4 regions of the Glutamicibacter sp. St.4D3 genome follow, and region 1 is predicted to be linked to each of the others. Evidence: riboswitches for the same ligand, from Rfam matches in the RefSeq annotation. Region 1 holds a riboswitch; each other region holds the start of a gene.

Region 1 (3,200 bases):
GGCGGCGGCCAGCTCGGCCAGCAGCTGGGCGTAGACCTCGACGAGCTCATCGATCCGGTGCAGCGGCGTGAACCCGGAGCGGGCGGCGCCCTCCTCGGCCTTGGCCAGCAGCAGGAAGCTGATCGGGCCGACCAGGGTGGGGCGGATGGTGTGCCCGGCCCGGGCGTGGGCGGTGAAGTTCTCCAGCAGCCCGGCGGGGTTGGCGCGCAGGGTGGTGCGCTCGCCGAGCTCCGGGACCAGGTAGTGGTAGTTGGTGTCGAACCACTTGGTCATTTCCAGTGGGGCGCGCTGCGCGTCACCGCGGGCCAGGGTGAAGGCGTCGGCGGTGCTCAGCGGGGCGCTGAGCACCTCGGCGAAGCGGGAGGGCACCGCCCCGAGCGCCACCAGCGTGTCCAGCACCTGGTCGTAGTAGGCGTGGTCCCCGGGCAGGGAGCCGTTCGCCGGGTCAAGCCCCAGCTGCACCAGGCGTTCCAGGTTCTGCTGCTGCACGGCAAAGGCCCGCTCGTGCAGCTGCTGCTCGGTCAGGGTGCCGGCCCAGTGCGCCTCCAGCGCCTTTTTCAGTTCGCGGCGCCGGCCGATGCGCGGGTAGCCGAGGATGCTGGCCTGCGGGAAGTGCTGCTTGCTCATGGTGTTCTCCTAGTTTTCTGCCGGACCGGGGTGCCCGGCCGGGTCGATGGTTAATTCGGTGGTTCGTCGGTGGAAACGGGCGCCTAGGTCCCGCTGTGGGCGGCCCAGGATTGGGCCAGGGTGCTGCGGGCGCCGGGCAGCTGCAGCTGCTCGATCACGTCCAGGCTGCCGCGGTGGTCGTTGAACGTGTACAGGTGCAGCCCCGGGGCCCCGTCATCGAACGCCGCCCGGGCCAGGTCCACCGCCCAGCGCACCCCGATGCGGTGGCGTTCGGCGTCGCTGGTCGCGCTTTGCAGCGCGTGGGCCAGGATCGGGTCCGGCTGCACCCCGGTCAGCGCCGCCAGCCGGTTCAGCCGGCGCAGCGAATTGAGCGGGATGATGCCGGGGATGATCGGGATGCACACCCCGGCGCGGCGGGCCGCGGCGAGCAGCCCCCGATAGTCCTCGGGCTGGAAGTAGACCTGGGTGATCGCATAGTCCGCCCCGGAGCGCTGCTTGCCCAGCAGCACCTCGATGTCGTGCTCGAAGCTCGGGGACTCGGGGTGGCGGTGCGGGTAGGCGGCCACCCCCACCCCCAGCCGGCCCCCGGCCAGGGAGGCGGCGTGTTCGTCCTCCACCTGGCGGATCAGCTCGATCAGGTAGCGGGCGAACGGGAATTCACCGCGCCAGCCCTGCGGGTCCTGCGGCAGGTCACCGCGTAGCGCCAGCACCCCGCGCACCCCCAGGGCGATGAAGTGGCGGATCAGCACGCGCAGCGACTGCGCCGACTCCCCCACACAGGTCAGGTGCGCCAGCGGGCGCAGCTTGGTCTGGGTGACGAGGTGTTCGATCAGCGCCAGGGACTGGGCGCGGCGGGCCGGGGTGCCCGAATAGGTGACCGAGACGTAGTCCGGGCTGGTGTCGGCCAGCTGCTCGATGCTGTGGTAGACCGACTCGGCCACCTCGCGGTTCACCGGCGGGTAGAGCTCGTAGGACAGGGACGGTGGGGCCACCGAACCGGGCATGTGTTCCTCCTCGTGTCAGCGACGAGGCAGTGCACCGTGACCCGCACCCTGGGGGGTGCGCCCGGCAGCGGCCGGGCCCGGCGCGGCGGCCGGGGCGGATCGGACGGTACTGCTCCATCGTTTCTGGCATTAGCACCTTTCGGTTTCCCGGTGGTTGCTGCGGCGTCGTCGAGCCAGATCTCTTAGCCGCTCTTGATGGGTTGTTGGTGATTCCATCGTTCGCCAGGGCCCGGCGGCGGCGCAAGCACGCCGGGCCGCACCGCGTCATCCGCCGTCCCACCCCGTCATGTGACGCGTGAACGTTAAGATGACGCGATTCTTACGCCCTCAGTGTGACGCGTGGGCGGTGACCGGTTTTCCCCGGGTTGCCGGGGGCGCACCGGGGGCAGGGCCGCTGAAGTGTTGCACCGGGCGGCTTTGTGTGACGCGGTGATGACGCCCCGTGCGGCCCGTGCCAAAGCCCGGCCGATCACATACACTGCGGGAAAGGATGAAAGCCTTCGGCCACTGGGTGCGCCGGCAGGCGCCGCGCAGCACCGCGGCCCCGGGCGCCGCGCAGCACCGCGGCGCCCGGGGCCGCGGACGCAGGGGCCGGACCGGTGCCAAGGAGCCGCAATGTACACCGCAATCCGCCTGTCCTTGACCGTGGTGCTGTGCCTGGTCGCCTCGCTGGTGTTGCCGATGCTGTATTCGCGCCTCCTGCAGCCGCTGCGCCAGCAGGTGCAGTACGGCGGCACGGTCAGCGGCCTGCTGGTGCTGACCGGGGCCTGCCTGCTGGTCTACGGGCTGCTGCTGGCAGTGCAGGGCCGGGTGCTGGAGGAGTTGCCCCGGCGCTGGCCGGCCGCCGGGCTGGTGGTGCTCACCGCCACCGGCTGTGTGCTCTTGAGCTGGTACGGGCAGCTGAGCTGGTTTTTCGGAACCCAGTCCTTCCTGGCCGCGCTGGTGTACATCGGGTTCACCCTCGGTGCACTGCTGCTGCGCCGCCCGGCCCGCCCGCTGGATCGGCGGGCCGGGGCATGAACCCGCACGCTTCCCGGACCGCGGCCGGTGCATCATCTAGGCTGGTGACTACGATGAATGCCAGGCAGAAGACCCACCTAAGCGGCGGGCGCGAGCGCGCCATCAACGAAGCTGCACGCCCCGATGAGGACGAGTTCCGTGTGGACATTGAGCGGATCCGCTTCTCCCCCTACTTTTCCCGGCTCTCCGCGGTCACCCAGGTGATCCCGCAGGCCGGGGCCGGCACCGTGGTGCACAACCGGCTGACCCATTCGCTGAAGGTGTCGGCCGTGGCCCGCTCGATCGCGATCGGGCTGCGCAACTCGGATCCGCGCACCCAACAGCTGGTGGAGGAGCTGGGCGGCTGCGACCCGGTGGTGGTGCAGGCCGCGGCCGCCGCCCACGACCTGGGCCACCCGCCGTTTGGGCACCTGGGTGAGCAGGAGCTGGACCGGGTGGCGCGGCAGAGCCTGGGGCTGCCCGACGGGTTTGAGGGCAACGCCCAGACCTTTCGCATCCTCACCGCCCTGGACAGCTGCGACGCCACCGCCCGCGGGCTGAACCTGACCC
Region 2 (3,200 bases), 380 kb from region 1:
GCTCGGTGGTGGCCGCCTGTTCCCGGGTGAACAGTTCGTTCAACTCTTCGTCCGCGTTCAGCGTCTGGGTGTTGTTCGCCGGCCCGAAGACCGGCCCCAGCCCGCCGTAGGCGAACTGCCGGGTGCCGAAGAATTCGACCTTGTCATCGACCAGGGCACTGGTCAGGAACGTGTTGTCCGCTGCCCGGTTCACCAGTTTGACCCCGATCTCGCGCCACTGCTGCTCAATAAGTTCGAAGGCCGGCTTGATGACCACCGAGTTGTTCGAGGAGGCGACGGTGACCTCCAGCTTCTTCCCGTCCTTCTGCCGGATCCCGTCCGGTCCCGGAACCCAGCCGGCCTCATCCAGCAGCTCCTTGGACCGCGCCGGGTCGTAGGCCAATTCCGCGGAGAAGTCCACGAAGCCCGGGGCCTTGTGGTTCAGAATCGATGCGGAAATCACATAGCTGTCCGAAAGCACGGTGTCCTTCAGCGCCTGGCGGTCGATGCCCACCTGCAGCGCCTGGCGGACCTTGGCGTCGGCCAGCTGCCCGGAGCCAATGCGCACCGAGGCGTTGTTGGTGGTCAAATCCACGCCCTGCGCGGCGAACACCTGGCCGCCGCCGGATTTCAGCACCTGCTCATCCACCGGCTGCAATCCCCGAACCAGGTCCACCTGCCCGGACTGGGCGGCTCCGGCACGGTGTGCAACCTCCGGCAGGTACTTGATGACCAGCTCATCCAGGTAGGGAGCCCCCGGGTTCTGGGCACCCTGCGGAGCCCAGGCGTAGTCGTCGCGGGCGCTGAACACCACTTCCTCATCGGGCTTTTCCGAGGCGAAGACGAACGGTCCGGAACCCACGATCTTGGAGATCGCCGACTGCCCGGCGTTGTCCAGCTTCAGCGTTTCGGGGGCCACCAGCCCGGCGGTCACCGAGGAGGTGGCGCGCAGGAAGTTGGCGTCCGGACGCTTCAGGGTGACCTGGACCTTGTTCCCGTCCAGCACCTTGGAGGACTTGTACGCCGAGAAATCCACGTTCGGCTGGATCTGCGCATCCTTGATGCCCAGTCCCAGCGCGTCCAGGTTCGCCTTGACGGCCTTGGCATCCAGTGCGGTGCCGTTGGAAAACGTCACCCCGTCACGAATGGTGAACGTGTACTGGGTCTTGGTCTCGTTGGAGGTGAAGTCACTGGCGATCCACCCCACCAGCTTGCCCTGCTCGGCGTCAAAATAGGTCAGCCGGTCCAGCACCGAGTTCAGCACGTTGGCCTTCTCGTAGAACCGGGCCGCCTGGGTCTGCCAGTTGTCGATGGGGGTGACCTCGGCGTAGGTCAGGGTTCCACCCTGCACCGGGTCGCCGGCTGGCTGTGCCGACTCGGTGTTCGGGCTTGCCGCGCCGCTGCCGCCGCATGCGGTCAACGACAGCCCCAGGGCCGCAAGCAGTGCGGTGGCTTTCAGCGCCAAACGTGGTGGCCGCATAATCCGTGTTCCTCTCGGTTTAGCCCGAGGAGCACGCTGAATTCAGGTCCCTCCCGCGAAGGGAGGCAAAACAGGCAGACATCCGCCCGTGTGCGGGGACCGTTGCGAAATCTAGCAATCTCCATCGGTCCTGGCCTTAGCACCGCTCCCCGTCGGGGTGGTTGCTGCGACGTCAACGAGCCAGGTCTCTCAGTCGCTCTGGATGGTGTTGTTCCGGTGGGTGTTCCGGGTGATTTCAGTGTGCGGCGGGGACATTCATGTGACCAACCATGACGAAACATCGACGTCACATCGCCACCGAGGAGGCGACAAAGGCTCGGCAGCACCGTAACAATGGGGTCACACGCGCCGGTAAGTCATTGTGTGAAGGCGAAAACCGCAGATCCTTGACAATTCCTCCGGCAGGGTGGCGCCGGTGCCACCGCGCCCGCTGTAGTGGGTGGCGCGGGTTTTACACGCCTCCGCGGACCGGGGGCAGTACCGTGCAGCAGCCGCAGGGCCGGGCCGGCTTGGCCTTGTCCCGCAGTTGGAGCCCTGTGAAACCCTGTGCAGATTCCTCATCCACGAGCCGGCAGATCCACCGGCGCGGAAAAACCGCTGGGGGCTACGCCCTGCCGGGGCCCATAGGCCAGGCGACAACGAAACGCTCAAGCACGACCCGGAAACCCGGCTGCGACGTCAGGGTCGGATCCCATTGGTGTCCAGCAGCCCGCTGGGTGCGACGCCAGTACTTCTCATGCTCGCGGCGCCAGCTGGCCAACGAGCGGTCATCCTCCCCTTCGGCAAAGGCGAAATCGGCGTCCACGTGGTCAAAGGCCGCCAAGGTGACCTCGGTGGTCTGCAGGATGAGACGCGCCGTACCGGTGGAATCGCAGGCTAGCCAATAGGCGCCTGCCTCCGGCAACGGTTCACCGCTTGCCGTGTACTCGTTCTCCAGGCTCGAGGTTGCGCGCTTATCCCCGTCGGAAACTGCGCGCAGCAACGCATCGGCCAATGCGGGACTGTCCCCGAAGTAGTCAACGACAGGCAACACCTCGGGTCGCAGGACCCCGCCCCCTGCCCAAAGCACATAGTCGCCCCACAATTGTCTTGCCCGCGCGAGGTCGACCGGCGGGAGCCGGGAGGCCGAGGAATCCATGGCCCCAAGCCTAGTGCTTTCCGCCATGGGCCGGCGCTGCACAGGGGCCTTTCATTGCCTCTGCCCGGAACCAAGGTTGCGCGCAAAAATCGGCGGGAAAGGCATATGGTGCTTCGTGCGCAGAAACCGCTGGCTCCTCTCCGAAGGACTGCCCCGCCCCGGAGGCACTGCGCCGAAAGCCGGTTCCTCAGGGCAACCACAACTTTTGGAATGTGATGCGTCTCACTTCCATTGGATGTGGTGCACTTCGCCTAGCTTGAGGGGGTCAGAACCCATCAACCCCCAAGGAGCGGGTAGCTGTGCACCCACGATCACTTCGCGCCCCAGCCTGCGCGATCAGCCTGGCGTTGGGCTTGACCGCGCTCAGTCTGGCGCCGGCCCAGGCGGAACCACGCCAAACCGAGAAGCAAGCCACCGCCACCGGTTACGGTGGCGCCGTGGCCACCGTCGACCCGGAGGCCTCTTCCGCGGCGATTTCCGTGTTGCGCCGCGGCGGCAACGCCGTGGACGCGGCGGTGGCCGCCGCCGCGACACTGGGAGTCGCCGAACCCTACAGCGCTGGCATTGGCGGCGGAGGCTACTTCATGTACTACGACGCCGACA
Region 3 (3,200 bases), 400 kb from region 1:
GTCTCCAGATCCTCGCCGCGGTGGCGGCGCAGCTCATCGATGGCCTTGCGGTGGGCGATGCGCACCAGCCAAGCCTGGACGTTGGCCTCCGGATCCAGTTGCGGGTAGGCCCGCAGGGCGGCCAGGAAGGTTTCCGACCAGGCGTCCTTGGCGCGGTGTTCATCCAGCAGGGAGCGGCACACGCGCAACACGCTCAGTCCGTGGGCCTGCACGATCTGTTCGAATGGCTGCTTCATGGTGCTCCTGGTGATTGGCTCTCACCATGTAAACGTGGCGGGACAGCTTTTCGTGAGGTCTTTGACCGGATTTCCTGCGACCACCCACCGGGCGGTGGCGGCTGGCCCTGTTCCTAGACCACGACCGGGTCACCGTCGCGCAGGGCCAGTTCCAGTTCGCGCAGTTCGCCCAGGTCCAGGGGCACCACTTCCCCGTTCTCCACGCCCTGGGGCAGGCGGCGTCCGAGCAGGGTGTCGCGGATGATGCGCATGGTCGCCCCGTGGCTGACACACAGGATGCGCTGCTGGGGGTGGGTGGCGGCCAGCTGGAGCAGGGCCGGCACTGCCCGGCGCAGCACGGCCGAACGAGGTTCGGCCTGCTCCATCAGCTCCTGCACCAGGTCCTCATCCAGCTCCGAGCGGCACTGCCCCTCCAGTGGCCCGAATCCGCGCTCCACCAGTTCCGGCACCGGCGGGCCGGTGCGGGCCCCAAGGGTCTTGGCAATGATCTGCGCGCTTTCCTGGGCGCGGCCCAGCGGGGAGGCCAGGACCACATCCCAGCCCTCATCGGCCAGCCGGGCGCCGACCGCGCGCGCCTGTTCCCGCCCGGTCGCGTTGAGCGGGATGTCCGTCTGCCCCTGCAGCCTGCCTGCCAGGTTCCAGTCGGTTTGTCCGTGTCGAACCAAAGCCAGTGCACCATTCATACTTCTTGAGTCTAGCCAGTACTGCCGGTGGCGCTGAATCCCCCGGGGTGCGGATGGCCGGATGGGGCCTGTGACGCGCCGCGCAATCTTTCGACGCACAACTTGGGTCACATTCACACATGTTGAGACACTGGGGGTAACCATCCCGAGCGGCCGAGAGATCTGGTTCGATGACGCCGCAGCAACCTGCCACAGCCGGTGGATACGGTGCTACCGCCAGAAACGATGGAGCTGTCTTCGGCCGTAGGGCCAGTGCAGTGAAGACAGACATTGATTCCGGGATATTGCCTTGATGGCCCTCCCGGCCAATGCCGCGGTGGGCCGGAAGACGAGCCGATAAGGAGTCACGCCACCATGGCCGACCACAAGTTTGGATTCCGCACCCGTGCCCTGCACGCCGGCGGAACCCCCGATGCCGAACACGGCGCCCGCGCGGTGCCGATCTACCAAAGCACGTCCTTCGTATTCAAGGACACCGATGATGCGGCGAACCTGTTTGCGCTGCAGAAGTACGGGAACATCTACTCCCGCATCGGCAACCCGACAGTGGCCGCCTTCGAGGAGCGCATGGCCTCCCTGGAGGGCGGGATCGGCGCGGTGGCCACCGGTTCGGGCATGGCGGCGGAGTTCATCACCTTTGCCGCGCTGGCCCAGGCCGGAGACCACATTGTCGCCTCTGCGAAGCTCTACGGCGGGACCATCACCCAGCTGGATGTCTCACTGCGCCGCTTTGGCATTCAGACCACCTTCATCGACTCCAACGACCCGGCCGATTTCGAGGCCGCGATCGGGTCGAACACCAAGGCGGTGTACACCGAGGTGGTTGCCAACCCCTCCGGGGACATTGCCGACCTGGCCGGGCTGGCGGCGGTGGCGCACCGCCACGACATTCCGCTGGTGGTCGATTCGACGCTGACCCCGCCCTACCTGTTGCGTCCGATCGAGCACGGCGCGGACATCGTGATCCATTCGGCGACCAAGTTCATTGGCGGCCACGGCACCACCCTGGGCGGGGTGGTCATCGAATCGGGCACCTTCAACTGGGGCAACGGGAAGTTCCCCACCATGACCGAGCCGGTACCCAGCTATGGGAACGTCTCCTGGTGGGGCAACTTCGGGGAGTACGGGTTTTTGACCAAGCTGCGCAGTGAGCAGCTGCGCGATTTCGGCCCCTCCCTGCCGGCGCAGTCCGCGTTCCAGCTGCTGCAGGGCGTGGAGACCCTGGCCCAGCGGATGGACGCACACCTGGCCAACGCCCAGCAGGTCGCCCAGTGGCTGGAGGCCGATGACCGGGTCAGCTATGTGAACTATGCGGGCCTGGCCTCCCATCCCCAGCACGAGCAGGCGCGCAAGCTGCTGCCGCTGGGTGTGGGTTCGGTCTTCAGCTTCGGAATCAAGGGCGGCCGGCAGGCCGGGGCCAAGTTCATCCAGGCCCTGCAGCTGGCCAGCCACCTGGCAAACATCGGTGATGCACGCACCCTGGTGCTGCACCCGGGGTCCACCACCCACCAGCAGCTGAGCGAGGAGCAGCTGCAGGCGGCCGGGGTGCCGCAGGACCTGATCCGCCTGTCGGTGGGCCTGGAGGATGTCGAGGACATCATCTGGGACCTGGACCAGGCACTGAGCGCCGCCCAGCAGCCGGAGCCGGAGCACCAATTCGAGATGCCGTCCTATGACGCGGCGGCCTGCGCCGTGCCGGCCGGGAAGGGAGCGAACTAATGAGCACCGCACTACGCACCTGGCAGGGCCCCAGCGCCGCGCAGCGCCTCCAGATCCTGCGCGAGACCACCTCGATCGCGATCGTGGGGGCCTCGAACAAGCCCTCTCGGGCCAGCTACTTCGTGGCCACCTACCTGCTGTCCTCCTCAAACTACCGGGTGTACTTCATCAACCCGGTGGTGGACGAGATCCTGGGCCAACCGGTCTACAAGTCGCTGGCGGACCTGCCCGAGACCCCCGACCTGGTCGAGGTCTTCCGCAAGCATGATGACCTGCCCGGGGTGCTGGACGAGGCCCTGGCCGTGGGGGCCAAGACCCTGTGGCTGCAGCTGGGTTCCTGGCACGAGGAGGTGGCTGAGCGCGCCGAGGCCGCAGGGCTGAATGTGGTCATGGACCGCTGCGTGAAGATCGAACACGCCCGCTTCCACGGCGGGCTGCGCCTGGCCGGGTTCAACACCGGGGTGATCTCCTCCAAACGCCAGCTGCTGGCCTAGCGCTTGCCCGCTGCCCCCGCCACGGCAGGCTGCGGCCAGGCGGGGCGGCGGGCCCGGCAAATAGTGAT
Region 4 (3,200 bases), 610 kb from region 1:
ATGACCTACAACCAGCAGGCGGCGAACCGCGAGCTGGAACTGTACTTCAGCCTCCTCGCGGGAAACTCGGTCTTTGGCCAGTGGCTGCGCGGCAAGCCCTCGGGGGTACGGCGCTACGCGCTGATCCTAGCCAGCGAGGCCGGAATCACCGACGCCGCGGCAGGCGCGCGGATCCCCGAATGGTTCTTCACGGAGATAGTTCGGCCTTTCCAGGTGCTCATTGAGCTGGCCCAGGGCGAAGGCATCAAGCTCACCCCCGCCAGCTGGATGAACCCGAAGGCCGTGGCGGAACTGGTGGAGCGCCTGCAGTGGGAGGGCATTGACTACGAATCCTCCTCGCGCAAGCGTGAACACACGATGCCCACGGTGGCCCAATTGCGTGAGGTGGCGCGCATGGCCGGACTGGTGCGGGTCTACCGCGGGCGTGTGCTCGCCACGAAAAAGGGCAGTGAACTGGCCGGGGATGAACCGCGCCTCGCCCGTTATCTGCTCAACGCCATCAACACGGCGGAAAAGGACGAGGGCCTGCGCGATGGCACCATCGCCTACTGGTTGTGCCGGGCCGCCGGGATCGAGGCGCTGAGCGACGCGGCGTCCGACTACATTACCGAGGTCATGAACTTGCTGGGTTACCGGATGGGGCCGCTGGGTCAGCCGCTGGGGCGCCATGCGGTCGTGCACCGCAGCACTCTAGCCCTCCTGTTTGAGGAGCTCGCCCGGTGGCACCGACGGGACTCCGGCGGCTACTTCTCAAAGCCTGCCCAGGAACACGTGGACGAATTCGCGCGGATGGTGCTGCAGGCTCCCGTGTCCTGAGCCGGGCCGCACCGGTGTGCGGGGCGAACCGGTCCACCGCCTGCCAGCGCTGTTGGCCTGCGGGCCCCAAGAGGCCATGCATTATGGCTTTGGTGTGCCCACAATCTGCAATCCGCCTCACCCGTCGATTCACATGTCGTCACAACAGCGGAAGATGACGGGATGTGACGCCCGAAATGTCGCCATAAGACTGATCATTGCAGCTTGTGACCAGCCCTTTGAGCCGTTCTCCATCCCTGCGCCAGACTGGTGGACAACGAAGGCGATGACCTTCAAACCATCCAGAGCGGCCGAGAGATCTGGCTCTACGACGTCGCGGCAACCACCCCCTGGGGCACGGTGCTACTGCCAGAAACGATGGAGAATTTCCTGGCTGACCCCTCCTCAGTGAGGCTGCGCGGCCGGGACGCTTCGTCGCGGTAAAGACGAGGAGTACACATGATCAGCCTGCGCAACGTATCGACAAGCTTCGGCACCGGCAACGACGCTTTCACGGCCGTGGACAACGTGTCCCTGGACATTCCCCGGGGCTCGATCCAAGGAATTATCGGTTTCTCGGGAGCGGGAAAATCGACCCTGATCCGCAACATCAATCTCCTGCAGCGCCCGGACAGTGGTTCGGTCCAGGTTGGCGGCGTGGACTTGACAGAACTTTCAGAGGAAGAGCTGCGGCGCGAACGCCATCAAATCGGCATGATCTTCCAGCACTTCAACCTGCTCAATAACCGCACTGCCGCCCAAAATGTGGAGCTCTCGCTCAAGTTTGCCGGGGTTCCCGCCCGCCAACGGAGAGCGAAGGCCCAGGAGGCGTTGGCCATTGTGGACCTGGCCGACAAGATCCATTCCTATCCGGCCCAGCTCTCCGGCGGCCAAAAGCAGCGCGTGGCCATCGCCCGCGCCCTGGCCACGGAGCCCAAGGTGCTTTTGTGCGACGAACCCACAAGCGCCGTTGACCCGCGCACCACCGCCTCGGTGCTCCAATACCTGCTGGACATTAACGCCAACCTGGGAATTACCACCGTGATCGTCACCCACGAAATGAACGTGGTCAAGGCCATCGCCGACAACGTGGCGGTAATGGAGGACGGGCGGCTGGTTGAACAGTTTGACCTGGCCGAGTTGAAGCAACCGGGTTTCAGCCCGCATACCGCGATCGGACGCTACCTGATCAGTGACGAGATCGTCCTGCAGCGCCCCACCGGCCAGGAAGAACACCGCACCCCGCAGCTGTCGGCTGCCGCATCCTAGGAGACGTCTTGAGCACAATCTATCTTCCGCTTGCGGCCGCTGCGAGCAGCAACGGCGCAGTGGCCACGTTCAGCATTGACCGCCTGCTGGAACTGGGACCCGAGATCGGAGTTGCGATCGGCCAGACCCTGGCGATGCTGCTGGTCTCCATTCCCCTGGCGATCCTGATCGGTACCCCCTTGGGAATCTGGCTCTATTCCATGTCACCGCAGGGCCTGCGGCCCCGACCGCGGCTGCACCGCATTGTCGATGGTGCAGTGAACACCATCCGCTCCTTCCCGTTCCTGATCCTGCTGATCGCGATCATCCCGGTCACCCGGTTCATCGTCGGAACAACGGTGGGTACCGCCGCGGTGATTGTCCCGCTGACCATCAACGCGATTCCCTATTTTGCCCGCTTCGTGGAACAGAACATCACCCAGCTGGGGTCGGGCGTCGTTGAAGCCGCCAATGCCATGGGCGCCACCCGCGGGCAGATCATCCGCGACGTCCTGCTGGTGGAGGCCCGACCGGCGCTGTTTGGCTCGATCACCATCATGACCGTCTCCTTCATCTCCTACTCGGCCATGGCAGGACTGGTTGGCGGCGGAGGGATCGGCGACTTCGCCATCCGCTACGGCTACTACCGCTACGAGACCGGTGTCATGCTCCTGGCCATCGTGCTGATGATCGCGCTGGTGCACCTGGTGCAGGTCTCCGGCACTGCGCTGGCCCGGCGCTACGACAAACGATAGCCAGCACCCGTTACTTCACCTTCACTACTTCAAAGGAACACCATGTCACTGACTCGTCGCAGGATCATCACCTCAGCAGCCGCCTTGGCCGTCACCGGTCTGCTGGCTTCATGCGGTTTGACCGGCAATGTCAATGCCGGGAACGACAAGACCATCAAGCTGATCGTCACCGAATCGGCGCCCACCCAGGAGCCCACGAAGATCGCCGAGCGCATCCTGGAGGAACAGGGATGGGATGTGCAGGCGACCTACGTCACCGACATTGTCCAGCCCAACCACGTGGTGGCGAACGGTGAATATGACGCGAATTTCTTCCAGCACGCAGCCTACCTGGAGCAGTTCACGGCGGATCAGAACATCGAGGTGGACCCGGCCTTCTACATGTACGGTTCACCGGCCGGG

What was found. A riboswitch is a leader RNA that binds a small molecule or an ion and turns the genes downstream of it on or off. The one in region 1 is predicted to bind S-adenosylmethionine.
Region 2: another riboswitch for S-adenosylmethionine. It lies ahead of AC6I21_RS01235 (ABC transporter substrate-binding protein); the one in region 1 lies ahead of AC6I21_RS02925 (methylenetetrahydrofolate reductase).
Region 3: another riboswitch for S-adenosylmethionine. It lies ahead of AC6I21_RS01150 (O-acetylhomoserine aminocarboxypropyltransferase/cysteine synthase family protein); the one in region 1 lies ahead of AC6I21_RS02925 (methylenetetrahydrofolate reductase).
Region 4: another riboswitch for S-adenosylmethionine. It lies ahead of AC6I21_RS05705 (methionine ABC transporter ATP-binding protein); the one in region 1 lies ahead of AC6I21_RS02925 (methylenetetrahydrofolate reductase).

What each region holds. Positions count from the first base shown of each region.
Region 1 covers NZ_AP039380.1:625,859-629,058, reverse strand. The annotation lists gene metE (5-methyltetrahydropteroyltriglutamate--homocysteine S-methyltransferase) at 1-627, opposite strand, end outside; gene AC6I21_RS02925 (methylenetetrahydrofolate reductase) at 711-1,631, opposite strand; SAM riboswitch class I at 1,743-1,833, opposite strand; gene AC6I21_RS02920 (hypothetical protein) at 2,247-2,651, shown strand; gene AC6I21_RS02915 (deoxyguanosinetriphosphate triphosphohydrolase family protein) at 2,705-3,200, shown strand, end outside.
Region 2 covers NZ_AP039380.1:248,388-251,587, reverse strand. The annotation lists gene AC6I21_RS01235 (ABC transporter substrate-binding protein) at 1-1,459, opposite strand, end outside; SAM riboswitch class I at 1,578-1,668, opposite strand; gene AC6I21_RS01230 (ASCH domain-containing protein) at 2,064-2,528, opposite strand; gene ggt (gamma-glutamyltransferase) at 2,897-3,200, shown strand, end outside.
Region 3 covers NZ_AP039380.1:226,856-230,055, reverse strand. The annotation lists gene AC6I21_RS01160 (RNA polymerase sigma factor) at 1-236, opposite strand, end outside; gene AC6I21_RS01155 (histidine phosphatase family protein) at 350-919, opposite strand; SAM riboswitch class I at 1,057-1,151, shown strand; gene AC6I21_RS01150 (O-acetylhomoserine aminocarboxypropyltransferase/cysteine synthase family protein) at 1,274-2,638, shown strand; gene AC6I21_RS01145 (CoA-binding protein) at 2,638-3,132, shown strand.
Region 4 covers NZ_AP039380.1:1,237,724-1,240,923, forward strand. The annotation lists gene AC6I21_RS05700 (plasmid pRiA4b ORF-3 family protein) at 1-816, shown strand, start outside; SAM riboswitch class I at 1,091-1,180, shown strand; gene AC6I21_RS05705 (methionine ABC transporter ATP-binding protein) at 1,255-2,064, shown strand; gene AC6I21_RS05710 (methionine ABC transporter permease) at 2,073-2,798, shown strand; gene AC6I21_RS05715 (MetQ/NlpA family ABC transporter substrate-binding protein) at 2,841-3,200, shown strand, end outside.